Regions from separate parts of the Brevibacterium sp. FME37 genome, predicted to be linked through region 4. Evidence: riboswitches for the same ligand, from Rfam matches in the RefSeq annotation. Region 4 holds a riboswitch; each other region holds the start of a gene.
The links. A riboswitch is a leader RNA that binds a small molecule or an ion and turns the genes downstream of it on or off. The one in region 4 is predicted to bind thiamine pyrophosphate.

Region 1 (5,641 bases), on a different contig from region 4:
CATGACCACGGCCACCCCAGCATCCTCGAGCCGCTTGGCCAAGGCTGGATCGTCGTTCGTATAGGCAAAGACCGTGAAGCCATCGAGAACTAGTTCCTCCGCGGCACGGAACAGTTCCACCGGATCGGGCAGCAGAGTCTCCTCATCGGCGATGACCTCAAGCTTCACCCAGTTCGTCTCGAGCGCCTCCCGAGCCAACTGGGCCGTCAGCACAGCATCCCGGGCGGTATAGCATCCGGCAGTGTTGGGCAGGATGCGAATACCCAGGCTCTGCAGCAAGGCGAACACCGAGTCGCGGGCTTGTCCGTCATAGCGGCGCAGAGCCACGGTCGTCAGCTCGGTGCCCGACGCGTCCAGGGCCTGTTCGAGGATGCTCAGCGAACTGGCGCCACCGGTGCCCATGACGAGTCGGGAGTTCAGAGTCACGTCGTCAACGCTCCAGGTCATGTCAGCCTCCCTGTACCGCGGTGACGATGTCGACTCCATGGCCCTCGCGCAGAGTGAAGTCCGACCACTGTCCGCGCCGGATGACTTCACCGTCGACGGCGACGGCGATGCCCAGGCGGCTGCCGTCGACGGGAATGCCCTCGGCGGTGAGTTCCTTGTCGACGATGCTGGAGACGAGGTCTCTAGCGGTGGTAGGTCCGGCGAGTGCATGGCGCTCGCCGTTGAGCGTGATAGTGATCGTGTCGGTCATGGATGACTCCCTGCTGGTTGCCGGATGGTGGTTGATGAGTGAAAGCGTTCTGGTCCCACTGCGGTCAGTACCCCGGGAGGCCCAGACTGGGGTGCGCGCTCACACACGAGGTCGGCGCTGAGTTCGGCACCCAGTGGGGCGAGGAGGATCCCGTGGCGGAAGAACCCGGTGGAGATGACACAGCCGGGGTCGATGCGTCCGATGATCGGCACATCATCGGGTGAGCCCGGCCGGGCGCGGGTGGTGATATCGGTGATCTCGGCCTCGAGGATGGCCGGGGCGAGGCGTTCGGCATCTCGGAGCAGCTGGTGGACGCCACCGGCGTTGGTCCCTGACCGCCCGTCCTCACGGCTCGTGGCCCCGAGGACGAGTTCACCGTCGAGACGAGGCACGATGTAGACGGGGCGGGCCTTGACCAGACCACGGATCGTGCGAGTCAGCAGCGGGGCCAGGGCCTGAGGCGCACGGAGCCTGATCACCTCACCCCACACCTGGCGCAGCGGCAGTGGGGGAACGCCCGAGATGTCATTGCAAGCGCTGCCCGCGGCCACGACGACCTGATCGGCGCGCAGCCTCGTCCCATCCTCGAGTTCCACTCCGAGTGTCTGGCCGGCTTCGGTGATCAGGGCGTCGACGCGGACACGAACGATATCGTCACGCAGCACCGCGAGCAGTGCACCGGTAACGCGTCGGGGATCGATCGAATGATCTCCGGGGATCATCACCGCACCACATACCCCCGGTGCCAGGGACGGTTCCAGCTCGCGGGCCCGGGATCCGGTGATGAGGGAGACGTCGAATCCGGCGGTGGTCTGCAGATCGACGAGTTCACGCAGGGAGGCGAGATCGGCGCGGTCACCGGCACAGACGAACGTCTCGGCGCTCGAATACCCCAGCTCATGACCCGAGGCTGCAGCGAGATCGGCGGCGAAACCTGGGTAGAGGTCTGCTGAGGCACGCATGAGCGGATATAGGGGAGACTGACCCCACACCACCTCGGCGGCCGGGGCCAACATTCCGGCCGCAGCATGGGAGGCACCCATGGCGGGATCCGGATCGACGATGGTCACGCCAACGCCGCGACAACGCAGCTTCCAGGCAGTGGACAAGCCGATGATTCCGGCTCCCACAATGACGACGTGCACGTGCTTCTCCCTCCGGCGGCATGACCCGCATCAGGTTGAACGGTCGGCACAAAGCCCTCTCAGCCTCTTTATGAGGCTCCCGCGAACTCCTCTACTCTAGGAGCATGGTCGCAGATATGACAATGGACGCCGCAGTCCGAGACACAGACAAGATCGCAGACAGAGCCGCACGACTGGAGCGACTTCGCGAAGCCAGCCTCTATGTCTGCACCGATTCCCGCAGCGCCCAGGGGGACCTCCCCGAATTCCTCGACACCGCCTATGCCGGTGGTGTCGACATCATCCAACTGCGCGACAAAGGCCTCGAGGCACGCGCCGAGATCGCAGCACTCGAAGTGCTCAGGGAGGCAGCCCACCGTCACGGGAAACTGTTCTCCGTCAATGACCGTGCGGATGTGGCTCTCCTCGTGGGAGCCGATGTCTTCCACGTCGGGCAAGGGGACCTCACCAGCGAACAGGCCCGCGCGGTCCTCGGCCCGGATGTGATCCTGGGGCGATCGACCCATTCGATCACGCATGCCGAGGCCGCCGAGGCGGACCCCGAGATCGACTATTTCTGTCTGGGCCCCGTATGGGAGACCCCAACCAAACCCGGCAGACCCGCCATCGGCACTGACCCCCTGCGTGCGCTCGCCTCCATCGCCACCAAACCCTGGTTCGCGATCGGCGGGATCTCGGCAGGCCAGCGCCTCGACGAGGTTAAAGCTGCAGGTGCGCGGCGCGCCGTCGTCGTGCGTGCGGTGACCGCGGCAGACGACCCTGCGGCCGCAGCCGCGGAACTCAAGCAGGCACTGTGAAACCCAGCCGGTTGAGGCCAGCACTGTGAGGGCCAGCAGGGAGAAGGCCAGCAGTATGAAAACGAAGGAATCCAACTGACATGGGAGAACACGCAGTGAAGATACTCATCGCCGGAGCCGGCGCGACCGGTGGAGCATTCGGCACCCGCCTGTTCGAAGCAGACCGCGACGTGACACTCCTGGTCCGCGCCGCGCGGGCAGAGACGATACGCGCCGATGGGCTGCGCTTCGTCGCCCCCGGAGAAGACCGGACGAATCACATTCCCGTCCTCACTGCGGCAGAACTCGCCGCAGACGGCACCGACCAGGCCCCCTTCGACCTGGTGATCGTCGCAGTCAAGGCCAACGGCCTGGAACCGATCCTCAACGACATCAGGCCCGCCGTCGGCGAGCACACGATGATCATTCCGTTCCTCAACGGCATGGCTCAGATCGACCGGCTGGTCGAGGAGTTCCCCGGACAGGTGCTGGGCGGTCTGGTCAAGATCGTCGGGACGATCAAGGACGGAGCCATCCACCAGATGACAGATCTGGCCGTCATGACTATCGGCGACCTCGACGGGGGAGTCGTTCCGGAGACCATTGCCCAGGCGCTTGACGTTCCCGGCTACAAACTGCAGATCCTGGACGACATAACATCCGCGCTATGGGAGAAATGGATCTTCATCGCAGCAGCGGGAGTCGTCACCTGCCTGTTCCGAGCCCCGGTCGGAGCGATCATGGCCGCTGGTGGCCAGGCCCACATCGTGAGGATCGTTGATGAACTCGAGGCCGTGGCGGCCGCGGGCGGACACCCTGTTTCGGCCAAGGCGAGGGACATGACACTGTCTATGCTCACCGCCGAAGGGTCGGCGTTCACCTCATCGCTCTACCGTGACGTGACCTCGGGTCTGCCCAGTGAAACCGAGCACATCCTCGGACACCTCGCGAGCACGGCGGCTGGCCTCGGTGTCCCGACGCCCCTGCTCGACCTCACACTTGTGCAGTTGCGAGCTGGGGCATCTCTGCGACAGCACTGACCTCTTCGGCGCCGAGGCGCAGCATCGTCACGTACGGGTCATTGGGGATGGTGTGGGGGACCGCATCAGATCCGTGCGGGGCGGTGAACGTCACCATCGGGATCGCATCTCTGCGGTCGAGGACCAGAAGTGTCTCGTACTTGCCCGGCCCCACCGAGCGGGCGGAGCCGACGGGAAGTTCGGAGGCCAGCGTCTCCAGCGGATTGGCCGCCGAGGGTATCCGATTCATCTCCTGATCGGCGACATCGGCGAACTGTTCGGCGGTGATGAGATAGGCCTTGGCCGGGGTGGGTCCCGGTGCGTGGTGGTCGTAGAAGGCCATTCCTCCACCGCCCCACACGGTGGAGCTGCCGGCGAAGTAGATGGATCCGGGAAGTTCGATGCCCATCTCCGCCAACGGCGGATCGGTGTTCCTCGCGCCGGGATAGGTGACGAAGGCACCTGGGGGACGGCCGCCCTGCAGGTAACAGGCGAGCCTGTCACGATGCATGTTCGACCCATAACTGACATACCACACGAGTGCTTGAGACATCCCTTTCATGATGCCACGTCGACGGCTGGGACTGTCCAATCTGTCGCGCCTCGGTGTGCCGTCCGAACGTCGTCTGCTCGGGCTTTCCTCCTGGCCAGGAGTCTGCGCGTGAGTTCGGCTACACCGGTGATTGTCAGAGCGATGCCGACGCCCAATCCCACTCCGAGCAGCGGCTGGTCTTCGAAGAGCACACCACCGAGGAGACCGATGCCCGTGGAATACAGGGCCCAGGCCAGGCACCCTACGGCGTCGAAGGCGAGGAACCGGGTGCGCGGATACTTCAGGATCCCGGAGGTGAGGGTTGTCGCTGTGCGCCCGCCGGGAACGAAGCGTCCCGCGATGAGGGCGGCACCGCCTCGGCGGGCGAAGATGTCTTCGGTGTGCTCAACCATTCGCGAGGCCCGCGGCGAGCGGGTCCACCGATGCACCAGCGAGCCGCCTCCGCGCCCCACAAGATGGGCGGCGAAGTCGCCGATGAGGGCACCGATGGCCGCTGCCAGGAGAAGTCCCACGGGGGTCGGCGTGCCGGCCGCGGCATAGGCTGCAGCGGTGATGAGGACCGTCTCGGAGGGGACGATGGGGACCAGGGAGTCGAGGCCGGCGGTGACGAAGATGAGGAGATAGACCCATGGGGATTGGAGCGTAGCGGTGAGGATGTCGAGAGCAAGGTCCATACCCACTTACGCTATGGACGGGGAGGTGAGATCGGAACGTGGCAAGGAGCAGTCTCTTGTGCAGGTGTCCGGACGAGGATATGCGGAAAACCGGAAGCGGAGATTGCGGTCGGTCCCATGGGAGTGGCCGTCTGGCGTTGCTACGATCAACCTATGCCCTGGCCGACATCGCTGACTGCGCGAATTCCCCGAGAGTCCCGCATGTTCGCCACCCGTTGGGTCGCCTCGGTCTTCGGCATCCTATGGGGCGTGGTTCTGTGTCTTCCGCTTCTGCTCGCCGCCGTCCCAGCACCGACGTCGCGTTTGAGTCGCAGGGTCCTCGGCTGGGAAAGAAGCCGACAGGATAGGTGCTTCGGCATCGTCATGGGCGAGGCTCCGAGCAAGCGCGGTTTCTTCGTCTTCAATGGTGTGGTTGCTGGCCTCATCGCCATGCCCGTGTTCAATCTGCTGACCGGTTTCCTGCTCGTCACGATCGGCTCCCTCATCCAGGGACTGTTCATCGGTGGCAGCATCACCATCGGCTTCGACTTCTGGACCATCAGTCAGCCGACATTGTTCGTCGGGGTGCTCTACGGAGCCGCGAATCTCATCGGGGTCATCGTCCTCGCCGAGCTCGCGAATTGGCTGCATGGGACAATCGACTCCCGATATTCGGCGGTCAGCCGCCCCAACGCACCACACACTCGCATCACCCAGCTCCTCATGACCCGCCACGGTGTGGTCATGGCCATAGACGAGGAGCGTCGACGCATCGAACGTGACCTCCACGACGGGGTG
Region 2 (5,641 bases), on a different contig from region 4:
CGCCCGCGGCAGCGGCGAAGAGTCTCCGGGCAAGTGAGGCTGTCGGGAGTTACTCCGCGGAGGTACTTCGCGTGTCGTCCGCGGGCACTCTCCGGGGACGCTCAGGACATAATTTTTCGACGAAACAGTTGACACCGGGCACCGATCGGCGAATTATATTGATCAGCCTGACAACGTTGTCAGAAAGATTGAAAGGTTCACGATGAGGCACAACCTGCAGTCCCGTAAGAAGTTCGCCGTCCTCGGCGCCTCGGTTGCTATCGGCGCTCTTGCGCTCAGCGGCTGTGGGAGTCAGAAGGGCCAAGGCAATGAGGAAAGCGGAGGCGGTTCCTCGAGCGGAGACGGTGAAGTCACCATCGCACTGCTGCTCCCTGAGTCCAAGACCACTCGCTACGAATCCTTGGACAAGCCGAACTTCGAGAAGTACGTCAAGGAAGCCAATCCCGATGCGAAGGTCAAATACAGCAATGCCAACCAGGACGCGACCCAGCAGCAACAGCAGTTCGAAGCAGCAGTGACCGAAGGCGTCGACGCGATCGTCCTCGACCCGGTCGACGCTTCGGCCGTGTCTTCGGCTCTGTCGAAGGCCAAAGCCAAGAAGATCCCGGTAATCGCATACGACCGGTTCTTCAAAGACGCGGACTACTACACCTCGTTCGACAACAAGAAGATCGGCAACCTCCAGGGACAAGCCGTCCTCGACGGACTCAAGGCCGAAGACAAGGACCCGAAGTCGGGCCCGGTCTGGATGGTCAACGGTGATCCTAAGGACCCGAACGCCGCTGACTTCAAAGCCGGCGCCGAGGAGACCCTGAAGAAGGGCGGTGCTGACATCACCGAAAGCCACGATGCCCTTGACTGGGACCCGGGAGACGCCCGCCAATGGGTCGAAGGTCAGCTGCAGACTGCCGACAAGGACCCGATCGCCATCTACTCAGCCAACGACGGCACCGCCGGCGGAGTCATCGCCGCCACGAAGAAGGCCAAAGTCAAGCCTGTCATCACAGGACAGGACGCTGAAGTCGACGGCCTGCAGAACATCCTCAGAGGCGATCAGTACGCCACGATCTACAAGGCGATCCCACCCCAGGCCGAGTTCGCTGCGAAAGCAGCAGTCGCGCTGGCAGGCGGCGAGAAGCCAGAAGGGTCAACGACTTACAAAGACACACCGACGGACTTCGTCGAGGCCAAGGTCGTCACAAAAGACAATGTGAAGGACATCGTCGGTGATCAGATCAAGGCTGAAGACATCTGCACCGGAGACGTGAAGAAGCTCTGCAGCGACTACGGCGTCAAGTAGAAATCGGCGAGTAGGAACATATGAATTCTCAACCCAACGATCCGGCGCCCGCGCAGCAGCGGGTGCCGGAGCCCGGCGCCGATCCAGTCCTCGAGCTGCGCGGGATCAACAAACGATTCGGTGCGGTCCAGGCGCTGACCGATATCAACCTCACCATCGGCCGCGGCGAGGTCGTCGGACTCGTCGGCGACAACGGCGCCGGCAAGTCGACTCTTATCAAGGTCATTGCCGGAGTCCATGGCTGCGACGAAGGTGAGATCATCATGAACGGGACCTCTCAGAAGTTCGCGTCGCCGAAGGATGCACAAACGGCCGGTGTCGCCACGGTTTTCCAGGATCTTTCCCTGTGCGAAAATCTCGACGTGGTGGCCAACCTCTTCCTCGGACACGAGGCTACACGCGGTGGTGTCCTCGACGAGGTGGCCATGGAGGCGAAATCTTGGGAGCTGTTGCGCAGTCTCTCGGCGAAAATACCAAGCGTGAGGGTGCCCATCGCTGCGCTCTCCGGCGGACAACGTCAGACTGTTGCGATCGCCAGGTCCCTCCTCGGCGATCCTTCGATCGTGATGCTGGACGAGCCGACGGCAGCGCTCGGCGTCGCACAGACCGCGGAGGTCCTCAATCTCATCGAGCGTCTGCGTGAACGAGACCTCGGGGTGCTGTTGGTCAGTCACAACATGGCTGATGTTCAGGCTGTGGCTGACCGTGTACACGTGCTGCGCCTGGGCAAGGATGCCGGTGACTTCCCCGGTGACGAACGCACGGACGTGCTTGTGGCAGCGATCACCGGTGCCAGCGACAATGTCGTGACCCAAAGGGCCACGCGAAGGGGAGAGCGCCGATGACCCGCAACTCATTCATCACGGACTCTCGGCTTTCGCACGAGGGATTCTTCTCGACCTTCCTACGACGCGTCAAGGAGGGCCAACTCGGTTCGCTTCCGGTGATCATTGCCCTTGTCGTCATCATCATCGTGTTCCAATCAGCGAACGACAAGTTCCTCTCTCCCGCCAACCTCGTCAATCTCTCATCAACGGTTGCCTACATTGCGATTCTCGCTCTGGGCATCAACTTGATTCTGTTGCTTGGCGAGATCGATCTGTCATTGGCGCAGTTGGGTGGGCTCGCAGCGTCACTGCTGGGAGTCCTTGTCGTCAGACAAGGAGTTCCGCCTCTGATCGCACTCGTCATCATGCTGGTGTTGGGTCTGGTTGTCGGAGCGATCCAGGGGTGGTTCTTTGCGGTGGTCGGCATCCCGGCCTTCGTTGTCACCCTGGCTGGATTGTTGGCTTTCACCGGACTGACTCTGACGACGCTGGGTGTGCAGAAGAATCTGTCGATGTCTGGTACATTCGCCTTTGACTTTGCGAACTTCTACTTTCCGGCGATGTGGGCTTATGTGTTCGGCGCAGTCGCGGTGATCGGCTTCGGAGCAGGTATCGTCTCGTCGAAACTGCGTCGCCAAGCGGCAGGACTCGACAACCCTAGCTGGACCTCGGTGACAGTGCGCATCGTGCTGCTGGCAGTGATCGTGTTTGGCTTCCTCATCCTCGTCAACCAGGACTTCGGCCTTGTGTTGCCCTTCTTGCTCATGCTGGTCATTGCGATTTCCATTGACCTAGTACTGCGCAAAACCCGCTACGGAAGATCGATCTACGCTGTCGGCGGCAAGGTCGAGGCAGCCAGGCGTGCAGGCATCCAGGTGACGTGGGTGAGAATCAGCGTTTTCATGGCCGCCGGTACCCTCGCAGCTCTTTTCGGCTTCATCAAGGCAGGTGTCAACTCGAACGCGGGTTCGACGTTGGTGACCACGCAGGATCTGCTCAATGCGATCGCTGCGGCAGTCATCGGCGGCACCTCGTTGTTCGGTGGACGCGGCACAGCCTGGGCTGCAGTGCTCGGTGCACTGGTCGTCGGTGCGATCAACAACGGTCTCTATCTCATCGGTTTCAACTCCGATGCCCAGCTGATCATCACCGCACTCGTCCTTCTCGCTGCTGTTGTCATCGATGCCCTCAGCCGCCGCGGACAGAGGTACGTCGGACGAGGTTGATGCCACCCGCACCGAGCGGACCACTTAGCATTGACCGGCGACGTTACAAAGTCGCCGGTCAATGCTAAGTAGTCCGCTCGATGAGTCTTCGTTGGGTAGACCCAGTTGCAGGGAGGCGGGGCGAGCCTTCCAGCTCGCTCCGCCTCTGTCGTGCTGATACAGTCGAAGCCAATGACATGGGGTGCCTCGTGAACATGAAGCGCGGCTGAGAGAACACCCATCGAACCTGATCTGGGCCATACTAGCGAAGGGATCGTCATGGTTGACTTCGACCTGCGTTCTGCGCACGAGCATATGCGTGCGAGCAATCCACTTATCCAATGCATCACGAACACCGTCGTGCAGCAATTCAGCGCCAACGTGCTTCTGGCCATCGGCGCCGCACCGGCGATGCTCGACCACGAGGCCGATGCTGCACAGTTCACGCGCATCGCCAGCGGACTGCTGGTCAACTTCGGAACCGCCACGAACCAGCAGTTCCTTGCCGCCGATGCCGCCATCGACGCAGCCAACGAAGACTCCAAGCCGTGGGTTCTTGACCCGGTGAGCATCGGAGCCGTCGATTTTCGGACCACGCGAATCCGCCGTGCCGCAGCCTCGGGACCCACCGCGATTCGCGGAAACGCCTCCGAGATCGCGGCCTTGGCCGGAGTCGGGTTGGGCGGTCGAGGCGTCGACTCCACCGACGAGGTGGATGCTGTGATTCCTGCCGCTGCCGAACTGGCGCGGTCGACCGGAGCCATCGTCGCGGTCTCAGGACCCAGGGACGCGATCGTCGCCCATATCGACGGAGTCGATCATGTCGCCCGCCTCGACGGGGGCCACTCTTATATGCCGCTGGTCATCGGCACCGGGTGTTCACTCGGCGCAGTCACCGCCGCGTACCTCGTCGGAGCAACGACCGCCTCGGCGAGGTTCGATGCTGTGATCGCCGCCCATGCGCACTTCAAGGTTGCCGGTGAAAGAGCTGCAACTGGTGCCAAGGGCCCCGGCAGCTATTCGGTGAACTTCCTCGACGCGCTGTACACGCTCGACGCGAAGCAGCTGGCGGGCGCACAGATCGAGGCCGACACCTTTGAAGGATCACAGTCATGAGCGAAGCCAGCTACGAAGCCAACTACGAAGCAAACTCCCGTCTGGCGGGCATCGACACTCGGCTCTACCTCGTCACCGACTCGGTTCAGTGCCGGGAGACCGGACGCAGTGTCGCTGAAACCGTCCGCGAGGCAGTTGCCGGGGGAGTCGGGATCGTTCAGGTCCGGGACAAGGACATCGACGATGACGCCTTCTACACCCTGGCACGCGAGGTCATCGCCGCCGTCGGCAGCGCAACAGCCGATACAAACCGTCGCGTACCCGTCGTCCTCAATGACCGCGTCGCCGTCGCCCAACGGCTCCTTGCCGAGGGCGTGCACGTCGACATCCACGTCGGGCAATCAGACACACCTGTCGAGGAAGTGCGCGAACTCGTCGGTCCAGAAACCCTCATCGGGCTCTCCGCGGCCAACGGTGCCGAATTCTCTGCTGCCCGGGAATCGGGAGTCGTCGACCTCGTCGGAATCGGGCCCGTCTACGACACCACGACGAAGACCGACGCACCCGACGGGATCGGTCCCGACCGCCTCAGCGAGCTTGTGGATCTGGCAGGGTTGCCTGCTGTTGCCATCGGTGGGATCAGCACCGTGCGTGCTGCCGAATTGCGAGGTCGGGGCCTGATCGGTATCTGCGTGGTCTCCGCGATCTGCCGTGCCCAGGACCCACGTGCCGCGGCAAGGCAGCTTCTCGCAGAATTCGGCGATGGCCAGGCGGAGGCAACTCAGTGACCACCCGACCACCTATTGCGCTGTCCGTTGCCGGCACCGACCCCAGCGGGGGAGCCGGCATCCACGCAGATCTCAAGACCTTCACAGCTCGCGGGGTGCTGGGCACCACTGCAATCACCGCGCTCGTCGCGCAGAACACCCACGGTGTCTCCCAGGTCTACGGAATCGACGATGCCTTCGTCTCTGACCAGCTCGACAGCGTATTGAATGATATGCCCGTCGACGCCACCAAGTCGGGGATGCTCGGCTCACGCTCACTTGTGGAACTCGTGGTCGCACGGGCGGCGGGGAGCCAGCTGGGCTTCTACATCGTGGACCCGGTTATGGTCGCAACCTCAGGGCACCGCCTCCTCGAGGTCGATGCCGTGGCCGCCGTCCGCGATCACCTGCTCCCGGTCTCGGACCTCATCACCCCGAACCTGCCCGAGGCGGCACTGCTGATCGGCGATGACGAACCCGTGGCCC
Region 3 (5,641 bases), on a different contig from region 4:
CTACGGCACCCCGCTGATCATCACGACGCTGTTCCACCAGACTCCGCTGGTCACGATCATCGCCTCACTCGTCATCAACCTCGGGTTCGGGGCCATCGGCGGACTCTTGGGCATGACGATCGTCAACCGGTTCGGCACCCGCCGCATCACGCTCGTGGGCTTCGCGATCCAGGCCGTCGCACTGGCCCTGCTGGCCATCGTCGGCATCCCGACCGGTGCCCTCGTCTTGGTATCGGTGGCAATGCTCGCGGCCTTCGTCTTCGCGCAGGCAGGTGGGCCCGGAGCCAACCTGATGAACTACGCCACCCTGTCCTACCCGACGAGGCTGCGTGGAATCGGCATCGGATTCAACCAGTCCGTGCTGCGTGCGTTCTCGATCGTCTCCCTCATCATGTTCCCGATCCTGGCCGGTTCGATGGGCACCGGAGTCTTCTGGATTGTTGCCTGCGCACCGCTGGCCGGAGCCATCGCCGTGGGCATCGTCAAGTGGGATCCGACGGCCAAGGACGTAGAAGAAGAATAAATGGTATGCCAAAAATCTGATGGCTGAACTGTCGGGTTCAAGCCCGTGACCAGCGGCTGAGCCGCTCGCACGATCCCTGTAGTTGAGCGTATCGACGGCTCTGGTGCAAGTGTGTCATTGCGCACAGTCTGTGACTGGGGTTACGCTGAGTTCGAAAGAACCCGCCGTCGCAGCGCAGTGGTATTAAATTTGGTATCCCAGCTCTGTGCCCTGCAGATTTGAGTGACACCCATGTCAAAGACCGAGGCCACGCAGGACTCCGCACCGAAGTGGATGGGGCCGAGCCCCGAACAGCTGGCGGCGCATCGCATCAGTCCCCGGTTCTACAACTCGGATCTGGCGCCCAGTCGCAAAGAAGGGCGCAGTTGGACGGCCTACAGTGTCTTCACTCTCTGGGCCAACGACGTTCACTCGCTGGGCAACTACGGGTTCGCTCTCGGACTCTTCGCCCTGGGCCTGGGGGCCTGGCAGATCCTCGTGGCGCTGCTCGTCGGTGCCGCACTGCTCTTCTTCCTGCTCACGCTCTCCGGCTTCATGGGTCACAAGACGGGCGTGCCCTACCCGGTGATGAGCCGCATCGCCTTCGGCGTCCACGGCGCGCAGCTGGCGGCATCTGTGCGCGGAATCGTCGCCATCGCCTGGTTCGGCATCCAGACCTACCTGGCCTCGAGCGTCCTCAACGTCCTGCTCATCACCCTCATTCCCGGTCTCCAGTCGTGGGCCGACACCGAGTTCCTCGGACTCTCCGGGCTGGGCTGGTTCTCGTTCACGCTGCTCTGGATCGTCCAGGTCATCATCGTCAGCTACGGCATGGAGATGATCCGAAAATACGAGGCGATCGCCGGACCGATCATCCTCGTCACCTTCGTCTTACTGGCCATCTGGATGCTCTCCCGCGTCGACTTCTCCATCTCCTGGGCCAGAGAGGACGCCCTGTCCGGGTGGCCGATGTGGATGCACATCCTCGGCGGTGGGTCCCTGTGGGTCGCGATCTACGGCACCTTCGTCCTCAACTTCTCCGACTTCACCCGCGCTGCGAAGAAGAAGGGATCGATCGTCGTCGGCAACTTCTGGGGCATCCCGATCAACATGCTCGTCTTCGGCCTCGTCGTGATCTCCCTGGCCGGAGCTCAGTACAAGATCGACGGCACGGTCATCACCTCACCGGCCGACATCGTGCAGACCATCGGCAACCCGATTCTGCTGGCGCTGGCCTCCCTGGCGCTGCTCATCCTCACCGTCGCGGTCAACCTCATGGCCAACTTCGTCGCCCCGACCTACGCATTGACGAACATGTTCCCCCGTCACCTCAACTTCCGCAGTGCGGCAATCATCAGCGCGGTCATCGGCTTCGTCATCCTGCCATGGAACCTCTATGACTCACCTGTCGTCATCGTGTACTTCCTGGGCGGACTCGGCGCCCTGCTGGGACCCCTGTTCGGCGTCATCATGGTCGACTACTGGGTGATCCGGAAGACGAAGGTCAACGTTCCCCAGCTCTACACCGAGGCGGGCGACGGCGAGTACTTCTATCACCGCGGAATCAACTGGCGCGCCATCGGTGCCTTCATCCCGGCTTCCCTCATCTCCCTCGTATTCGCCCTGGTTCCCGCATTCGCAGGACTCTCCGAATTCTCCTGGTTCAGCGGGGCAGGCATCGCGGCGATCATCTACTTCATCATCGCCCGCCGGAACTTCACGTTCCGCGAGGTCGACGGCGAAGAGATCGCCGTCCCCACCACACACTGATTGAGAGCTCATCGTGAAAATCCTCGTCGTCAACGTGAATACAACCGAGTCGATGACCGAGTCCATCGCCCGTGCGGCACGGGAGGTCGCCTCGGCGGACACCGAGATCGTCGCGCTGACCCCCAGCTTCGGAGCGGAGTCCTGCGAGGGCAATGTCGAAAGCTATCTCGCGGCGCTGGGGGTCATGGACGCGGTGATGAAATACCCGGGGGACTTCGATGCCGTCATTCAGGCAGGCTACGGCGAACACGGCCGCGAAGGTCTGCAGGAACTCCTCGACGTTCCCGTCATCGACATCACCGAGGCAGGGGCGGCCCTGGCCATGTTCCTCGGCCACAGGTACGCGGTCGTCACGACGCTTGATCGCACGGTTCCCCTCATTGAGGACAGACTCCTCCTGGCCGGGCTGAACGCTCACTGCACCTCGGTGAGGGCCTCCGGGATGGCCGTGCTGGAGCTGGAGAATCAGCCCGAGCGTGCCGTGGGGGCGATCGCTGATCAAGCCGCCGAGGCGGTCGAACGGGATCGTGCCGAGGCCATCGTCCTCGGGTGTGGAGGAATGGCAGACCTCAAGCGGGTCGTCGTCGAACGCTGCGATGTTCCCGTCGTCGACGGCGTCACCGCCGCGGTGAAGCTGGCCGAATCATTGGTGGGGCTGGGACTGACAACCTCGAAGGTCCGTACCTACGCCCCTGCCCGTCCCAAGCAGCTGAATGGGTGGCCCTTCAACGCTGCCTGAGCTCAGTCCTCGACCGACTCTGCTTCTTCGTCGACGGCCCGGGCGAGGCGATCCTTGTGCTTGTCATGCTGATCCTGACTGGTCCCGAGATGTCGGGCAGCCAGATCCCTGACCTTCGTCTGGTCCCGATGGGCGATCGCGTCATAGAGCTCGGCGTGTTCCGTGGCAACGAAGTCAAGGTCGTCGTGTTGGCTGAGCTGCCAGCGCATGCGTGAATCGAGGAGCTCACCTATCTCGGTGAGCAGACGGTTGCCGGACAGCTCGGTGACGATCGCGTGGAAGTCCGCGGCCGAGCGATGGGCACCGACCACGTCCCCTGCCTTTGATTGCTCCTTGCCCTTGGCCAAGGTGGCCTCGAGCCTCGCCAGGCCCTCCCGATTGTGACGCTGCGCGGCGAGTTCGAAGGACAGAATGTCAAAGACTGCGCGCACTTCATTCAGGTCGGCTATGTCGCTGGGGGAGAACTCACGCACCGTCGACCAGGTGTTCGGCCGATTCGCCACCAGCCCCTCGGAGGCCAGCTGTTTGAGGGCTTCACGGATCGGCACACGACTGACCCCGAGCTCCGTGGCCAGATTCCGCTCCACCAGTTTGCTGCCGGGCAGGCGCACACCGTCGATGATCTCGTTGCGCAGCACCTCGGTGACTCGAACGGTTTCAGAGCGCCGCACGGTTTCAGAGCGTGGATCGTCATTGTTCTTCACGAGGCCATTCTCTCATTCTTCGTCCCTGCGATCGGTCTGCTAGGGTGCTTGGCAGTGACACGGGGTGCCTGCAAGAGGCTGAGATGACACCCGTCGAACCTGATCCGGTCAGTACCGGCGAAGGGATTGTCCGCAGCAGAGACTGCGAACCGCGGAGGTGGCTCCTCGACTGCGGCTGCGCACCGTCGGTCTTCGGTGTTCCTTCGCCTCGAGCAGAAGGACACAGATATGACGAAGACGTACCAATCTGAGAACGCCGTGGACACACCTGCCTCGGCGCCGGCGATCAAGGACCAGATCGTCCTCATCACCGGCGGCGCGCGTGGACTCGGCCGCAGCCTGACCACGGCATTCCTGCGGGCCGGCTCCAAAGTCGTCATCAACTATCTCACCAGCAAGGATGCTGCAGAAAGCATCGTCGCCGAGCATCCCTCGCAGGCAGTGGCCATTCGGGCCGACGTCTGTGAAGCGGATCAGGTAGAGGAGCTCTTCGCCTTGTCGGAGGCACACTTCGGCGCCCCGGTCTCCACCGTGGTCAACAACGCCCTCGTCGACTTCTCCTTCAACGGCGACGCTCGCTCCCACGCTCACGAGATCACGGTCGAGGACCTCGGTCGGCAGTTCTTCGGTGCAGTGGGAGCGGCGACGAGGACGACGCAGGCGGCGCTGGCCGGATTCGACCGACTCGGCTCGGGGCGGATCATCAACATCGGCTCCAACCTATTCCAGAATCCCGTCGTGCCCTACCACGACTACACCGCAGCCAAGGCCGCGTTACTGTCACTGACCAGGACCTTCGCCGTCGATCTCGGCCCACGGGCGATTACGGTGAACATGATCAGCGGTGGGCTGCTGCGCACTACCGACGCGAGTTCGGCCACCCCCGAGGCGGTCTTCGACGCGATTGCGCAGGGCACACCCCTGCAGCGGGTGACGACGCCGGAGGAATTCGCAGACACCGCACTCTTCTTCGCCTCACCCTGGGCCCGCGGGGTGACAGGGCAGAACCTCGTCGTCGATGGCGGACTGGTGAAGAACTGATGAGCCCTGCAGACATGAGCACCACGCCTACGACCGGCGCTGCACAGCGCAGTCGACGCGATGTCCACCTCAACCTCTTCGCCCACGGCTGCGGGCACCATTCGGCTGCGTGGCGAGCCCCAGAATCACCCGTCGAACGTCTGGGCGACATCACCTACTGGGAGGAACTCGCCGTCACCGCCGAACGCGGATGCTTCGACGCGTTCTTCCTCGCCGACGGACAGTCGGCGGGACTCGGCGGACTGGGCAAGGGTCCGCGCTGGTTCCTCGAGCCCCTGACCACCCTCACCGCACTTTCCCGGGCCACGGAGCACATCGGCGTGATCTGCACGGTGTCCGCGACGTTCTGGGATCCGTTTCACGCCGCGCGGATCCTGGCGAGCCTAGACCACATCTCTGGGGGCCGAGCAGGCGTGAACATCGTCACCTCGATGACCGATGCAGAGGCCCGCAATCACGGGATGGAGCGCCTGCCCGATCACGATGAGCGCTATGGGAGGGCCGAGGAATTCACCGCCGTGCTCAGAGAACTTTGGGACTCCTGGCCGGCAGAGGCGATCAAAGCCGATCGCAGCGGATCCTATGCCGATGAGGAGGCGCTGCAAACGATCGACCACACGGGCGAGCACTTCGCAGTCGCCGGCCCGCTCAACATCCCTCGCCTGCCGCAGGGTCGACCCGTCGTCGTCCAGGCCGGTGCCTCCGCACCGGGACGCGAACTCGCAGCCAGATTCGCAGACGGCATCTACGCCGTGGCCTGGGACTTCGAGTCGGCCTTCGAATACCGGCAGGACATCCTCTCCAGAGCGAGATCCCACGGGCGGGAGGCTGAGGAGATCACCATTATGCCGGGACTCGTCACCTACGTGGCGAAGACCGAGGACG
Region 4 (5,641 bases):
TGCCATTGGGCCCGGATCCGACGACAACCGCATCTACCTGGGGATTGCTCATGGGTTCATTCTAGGGGAGAGGACTGACACGACCAGGGCGAGGACCGGCATGAGCAGGGGCGAGCGGTGGACTTTCTCTTGCATCGAACATCCCAGGTACCCCCATGGCTCGCCAAGCTTTCAGGCGTAGCCTCAAAGTACATCGCGAGTTGCGCAGACGGCGTCGACGGTGATCAGGATCGAAGGTGATCGGCGATGAGCACATTGAACATACGGGAGCGTCGGGGGACGCTGCCGACTCGGCTGGTGAAGACAGCCGGCTTCTTCCTCGCTTTCAGCATGGTGGCATTCGCCGCTGTGAATATTCTGGCGAACATGTTCCAGCACACTTTCGTCATGATCGTCGAAACGGTGATTGTCGGAGTGCCATTCCTCATCGCAGTAGGCTGCGCCGTCGCTGCGATCGTTGCGAAGATCGTCAAGCACAATCAGCATGCCCCTGTGTGAGGCAGATGGTGCGTTGCCTGCCCCTTTCTAGTTCTCGGCTACTGAGTTATCGGTGGCCCTGCTCGTGCGGCAAGGCGGGGGTGTGCCAGATCCTCGTTGTCGAGGACCCATGTCGCCATCTCCCACGGCGAGCATTGTGCGAAATAGAGCCGCTGCCCGCCGACATAGCGATGGTTGGACTCTGCCTCGGGATCAGGATCGTACTGCCCGGAAAAGCGCTCGTTCCCGCGCGGAACAGAGACCGCGAAAGGTACCTGCACCCAAATGCTGGCGTCCCACAACTCACGGAGCTCAGGCCGATGGAGGAAGATGCCATCCACGAGAAGGACGCAATCCTGTGGCAAGTCGAGACTGGAATGTGCACTCTCGATACTGGCATCGGCAACAACATCCCAAACGGCTGTGACAACAGGCAGCCCCTGCTTGAACGCAGTCGCGACTGACCGCTTGAGCGCTGGGTAGTCGTAGGAGTCACGGTAGAACGACTCGGGTCCTCGCCCCCTCGCATACCGGGTCGAACGTGGGTGATGGAAGCCGTCGATGCTCAGCGAAGCAACAGAGCGGAGCCCATCCTGGGCAGCCAGCCGAACAAGCTCCCCGGCGAGAACGGTCTTGCCCGCTCCGTCGACCCCGTCGACGGCGATGAGGCTCCGCCCACCAGAATTGATCTCGCGGATCTGTGCAAGCAGCTGCCGCAGAACCGCACGACGGGTACTCACCTGGTGCCGCCCTCAGTCGAGCACATGGGCCTCCTCGAAGAACGCCAACTCCACATCAACCGTCCGCTGCCAGAGGCGCGCCAGCCGGGCCCGGGCCGTGGCGGATTCAGCCTCGTCGCCGGTGGGAAACACCCTCTCAAGTTCGTCGACGAGGAACTGCACCCAGGCACGGAAGTCCACACCATGATGCAGCTCGATCCATCCGGTGTGAACGTGGCGACGGGGCATCGGCTGCTCGCGCTCGCCCCAGTCGAGGTAGAGCCATTCGGCGATGACGAGCACGACGAGCAGGTCCGGGTAAGAGGCAGAAACGACCGCGTCATACATGATGGTGCGAAACCGCGCGGTCGGATCGGTCAGCACCGGATCGTCGTATTCATCGGCACTGGCACCCACCTCGGCGAAGGCCCGAAGGAAGTAGGAATTCTCATCTGCTTCGAGGAATCCGAGCTGTTTGGAAAACCGGAGTTTGGGGCCGATGCCATCGGCGTGGGCGACGCAGGCGCCGAGCATCGACAGGAACGATTCGAAGAACTGATAGTCCTGAATCAGATACTTCTTCATCACGGAATCGTCGAGGGTCCCGGCGAACAGTTCCTTAACGAACCTGTGCCCGACCGCGGCGTCCCAGGTGGGAGCGGTCGCCGCTCTCAATGTCGCCACCGGCCCGCCTGGGTTCAGGTGAATACTGGTGCTGGTCTGCTGTGGGACGTCGTTCATCCTTGTCATCTCTCACTTCCTCCGCCGGTGCTCACCGGATCAGGTTCGAAGGGTCTGCTTGCGCACTCTCAGCACCGGTCTCGTCGGCGCTCCCCTGTGGTGTTTCGAGCCTAGCACCGGCGAAGCACCTGTGCCCTTCACCGTGACACCGGTGGCGCGTAGACTTCCAGCATGGCAATCGCAAAGCAGCCCGTCGTCGTTCTCGACGCCCCTGACGCACGCGAACTCGCGGAGTTCTACGGTCAACTCCTCGACTGGCAGGTCAGAGTCGATGACGACGGCACCTGGGCAGAGATCACATCAGATTCCTGGCCGCCGATCTGCTTCCAGCAGGTCGAGGACTATCACGCCCCCAGCTGGCCGAGCCAGGCCCACCCACAGCAGATGCACCTCGACGTCGTCGTCGATGACCTTGATGTCGCCGAGGCAGCAGTGGTCGAACTCGGTGCAGGGAAGGCAGTTGACCAGCCAGGCGAGACCTTCCGCGTCTTCCTCGACCCGGCAGGTCACCCGTTCTGCATCGTTCTGAACTGAGGTTGTCACCAGGGTGGGCCGCCCCTGGGTGCGCTCGCCCTCTGGGTGTTTCAGACCCTGAGGAGACAGCACCGGCTCAGGTCGCTTCGGTCTCCTGGTTGAGCTCTTCTGCCAAGTCCTCGGCCTCTTCCTCCGAAGCCGCCGACGGAGTCGATCCCCACAGCGGACGACCATTGCTCTCTTCCACGAAATGGATCGCAACGAGTCCGATGATTCCCGCGGCCACGAGGTAGATCGCCGGCCACATGAGGAAGCCGGTGGCGCTGATGAGGCTGGTCATCACGACCGAGGTGGTGCCGCCGAACAGTGAGATCGAGATGTTGAAGGCGATCGCCAGCGCACCTGCTCGCACCATCGTCGGGAACAGGGAAGGCAGCGTCGAGGGCATCGTCGCGCTGAAGCAGATGAGGCTGAGCCCCATGATCAGCAGACCGAGGAACACGATGATGTCGCTATGACCGCGGATGAGCATCAGAGACGGGAATGAGAGCACGATGAGTGAGATCGATCCCGCGCGCACAACTGCCTTGCGGCCCACCCGATCAGAGACCTTGCCGATGACCGGAATCAGTCCGAGACAGACCGCCATAACGAGGATCTGCAGAATCTGGGACGTGAGTTCTGAGACCCCGCCGCTGCCCTGAATGTCTTGGACCATCGGGAAGTAGAGGGGAATGAATGAGGTCAACATGTAGTTCGTGACGTTCCACGCCAGGACCAGACCGCAGCAGGCCAGAAGGTTGGGCCACAGCGCGAAGATCTTCTTGAACTCGCCCTTCGTGCGGTTGCTGGATTCTTCCTGTTCGGAGAGCTTCTCCATCTCTTTGTATGCCGGGGTGTCGGCGAGTTTCGTCCGCAGGTAGACGCCGACGAAACCCAACGGCAGGGCGACGAAGAAGGGAATGCGCCAGCCCCAGGTCTCCAGGAAGCCTGTGGTGGATACGGCCTGCATGATCGTGGCAACCAGAGCGCCGAGGACGTAGCCGGTGAAGGTACCGACCTCGAGCAGGCTGCCGAGGAATCCTCGGCGCCGATCCGGTGCGTATTCGGCGATGAACGTCATCGCGTTGCTGTACTCGCCGCCGGTGGAGAATCCCTGCAGGAGTCGGCAGGCAAGCAGAAGGAAAGGCGCCCACAGACCGATCGTCGCATAGTCAGGGATCACGCCGATGAGGAAGGTGCCGGCTGCCATCATGATCATCGTCATCGCCAGGACCTTGTTGCGGCCGATCCTGTCCGCCAAGGGGCCGAAGAACATTCCGCCGAGCGGGCGGACAAGGAAGGCGACTGCAAAGAGCCCGGCCACGATGACATGGCCGATGGGGCCGGAGTCCTTGGGGAGGAAGATGCCCTCGATGACGACGGCGAGGTAGCCATAGACGCCGAAGTCGTACCACTCGGTGACGTTTCCGATCGCTGCTGCTCCGATGGCACGTTTCGTGACATCGGGTTTCGTCACGGTGATCTCTTCTGGGCGCCAGCGCTTGCGGACGTTGTCTGGTCCGAACATGTTTTTCCCTTCCGATTGCCGGGGGAGAGACACACGAGAACTGCTGTTCAGGGCACTTGAGAATCACGCGGAGGAAACCCCGGCGTGCCTCTCTTCTGTATGGGTGATGTTTCCGCTGTATCTGTTCGCAACCCGATCGTTATGGGCAAAACGCACGTTCCAAGGCTAGTCCTCTGCGCTCACTTGGCAAGTGGTGCGCCGCGACTACAGTGATCACATGCGCGTGATCACTTCATTCGACGACCTCGAACCGGTTCCCTGGGCCAATGGCGCGGGGGAGACGACCGAGCTCGTCTCGCTCACCGATTCGCAGGTCCTGACACCGGCCCTTCGGCGCTGGCGCCTGAGCATCGCGCGTCTGGACCGTCCGGCTGAGTTCTCGCTTCTGCCCGGCATGGCGCGCACCTTTCTTCCCACCGGCGCCGAGGTGGTCCTTGAGATCGACGGTCACAGGCACCCGGTGACGCCGGCCGAGCCCGCACTATTCCGTGGTGAGCAGAAGGTGTCCCTCGTCGGATTGGGCACCCCGTGCTTCGCGCTCAATCTTATGGTCGAGATGAACAAGAGGCTCGGCTCAGGTCAGCGTGGACTGGAGCTGTCGACGCGATTCACCGGCACCGGGCTGTTCGCAGTGACCTTGGATTCGGTCCCCGGGTACCCGAGATTCCAGTTGCTGGAGCTCGAGGAATCGGACGTTCTTCCGGACCACCTCGGCGTGGCCGTCCTGCACTGAGGCACAGGTCGTCGCAGACACCGAATCCGGACCTGCGAATATCATGCGAAGCGCATGTCCCGTGCGTCACATTGACCATCATCGTTGCAGGTCAGAGGCCTTGGGGCGACTTCCTGTTCACAGTGTTGTCCCAGCTTCTACGGGGGTGGGTCAGGAACTCCGGAAATCGACGGACGATACTGGACTCAGGGACCAGTCATCGGAGGAACTTTGGGGTCGAATCAGAATGAGTCAAGCAGATTGAATGGGCACGACGGATCAGCGTCCGATCACGACGGATCAGCAAAAGATCACCACAGATCAACCTCCGGAGTCGGTGATTCCGAGATGATCGTGCAGGCATCTCAGACCCTGCCTCTGATCACCGAAGAATTTGCAGCCGCCCACGCCGAGAATGCTCATTCGACACCGACGACGACCCCGCATGTGACCACACCGGTGATGCCGCCGAATCCCATCCGACGCGAAGAGTCGCCGGCGTCGGCGACTCGGATGAGGCAGGAGGACACAGCTGCCGTCGGCACACCTGCGACGGCAGCAGACGCAACCGCGACGGTCGTGAACGACACTGCTGATCACGGTGACTCGACGGCGAAGAACGACGTGGTCGAGAAGAAGGAGAAGAACGAAGGCAGGGTCTCAGCGACCCAGCTTCTCGCCGGTGCGGCGGCCGCGGCCACTTCATCGGTCATCGGCGGACAGTTGGGCGTCGCCGGAACCGTCGTCGGCGCGGGCGTCGCGAGCATCATCACCGGGCTAGCTGTGACGCTCTACACCAGCAGCCTCGACAAGGGCAAAGAGAAGATCAAGGAAGTCGGCTCGAAGCTCGCCCCAGCGGTCAAGGCGAAATCGCCTGGCGCCAAGACGCAGCGATCCGCCGCGGTAGGCGACCAGGCCTCAGGAGCTCTTCGGGCTACCAGCACCTTC

Region 1: another riboswitch for thiamine pyrophosphate. It lies ahead of thiO (glycine oxidase ThiO); the one in region 4 lies ahead of INT29_RS11460 (TenA family protein).
Region 2: another riboswitch for thiamine pyrophosphate. It lies ahead of thiM (hydroxyethylthiazole kinase); the one in region 4 lies ahead of INT29_RS11460 (TenA family protein).
Region 3: another riboswitch for thiamine pyrophosphate. It lies ahead of INT29_RS03775 (3-oxoacyl-ACP reductase); the one in region 4 lies ahead of INT29_RS11460 (TenA family protein).

Annotation. Positions count from the first base shown of each region.
Region 1 covers NZ_JABUYE010000002.1:212,346-217,986, reverse strand. Annotated here, with positions in the region: gene INT29_RS03160 (thiazole synthase) at 1-447, opposite strand, end outside; gene thiS (sulfur carrier protein ThiS) at 449-697, opposite strand; gene thiO (glycine oxidase ThiO) at 694-1,842, opposite strand; TPP riboswitch at 1,833-1,935, opposite strand; gene thiE (thiamine phosphate synthase) at 1,959-2,639, shown strand; gene INT29_RS03140 (ketopantoate reductase family protein) at 2,720-3,658, shown strand; gene INT29_RS03135 (histone deacetylase) at 3,612-4,190, opposite strand; gene INT29_RS03130 (DedA family protein) at 4,196-4,864, opposite strand; gene INT29_RS03125 (sensor histidine kinase) at 5,018-5,641, shown strand, end outside.
Region 2 covers NZ_JABUYE010000024.1:32,132-37,772, forward strand. Annotated here, with positions in the region: gene INT29_RS18870 (LacI family DNA-binding transcriptional regulator) at 1-37, shown strand, start outside; gene INT29_RS18875 (substrate-binding domain-containing protein) at 203-1,300, shown strand; gene INT29_RS18880 (ATP-binding cassette domain-containing protein) at 1,321-2,145, shown strand; gene INT29_RS18885 (sugar ABC transporter permease) at 2,142-3,353, shown strand; TPP riboswitch at 3,521-3,624, shown strand; gene thiM (hydroxyethylthiazole kinase) at 3,612-4,448, shown strand; gene thiE (thiamine phosphate synthase) at 4,445-5,176, shown strand; gene thiD (bifunctional hydroxymethylpyrimidine kinase/phosphomethylpyrimidine kinase) at 5,173-5,641, shown strand, end outside.
Region 3 covers NZ_JABUYE010000002.1:348,783-354,423, reverse strand. Annotated here, with positions in the region: gene INT29_RS03795 (MFS transporter) at 1-523, shown strand, start outside; gene INT29_RS03790 (NCS1 family nucleobase:cation symporter-1) at 755-2,272, shown strand; gene INT29_RS03785 (aspartate/glutamate racemase family protein) at 2,286-3,011, shown strand; gene INT29_RS20555 (GntR family transcriptional regulator) at 3,014-3,715, opposite strand; TPP riboswitch at 3,766-3,859, shown strand; gene INT29_RS03775 (3-oxoacyl-ACP reductase) at 3,944-4,756, shown strand; gene INT29_RS03770 (LLM class flavin-dependent oxidoreductase) at 4,771-5,641, shown strand, end outside.
Region 4 covers NZ_JABUYE010000008.1:157,854-163,494, reverse strand. Annotated here, with positions in the region: gene INT29_RS11475 (phytoene desaturase family protein) at 1-52, opposite strand, end outside; gene INT29_RS11470 (hypothetical protein) at 247-498, shown strand; gene INT29_RS11465 (uridine kinase) at 537-1,217, opposite strand; gene INT29_RS11460 (TenA family protein) at 1,230-1,946, opposite strand; TPP riboswitch at 1,937-2,043, opposite strand; gene INT29_RS11455 (VOC family protein) at 2,109-2,471, shown strand; gene INT29_RS11450 (MFS transporter) at 2,548-3,981, opposite strand; gene INT29_RS11445 (HutD family protein) at 4,199-4,714, shown strand; gene INT29_RS11440 (hypothetical protein) at 5,042-5,641, shown strand, end outside.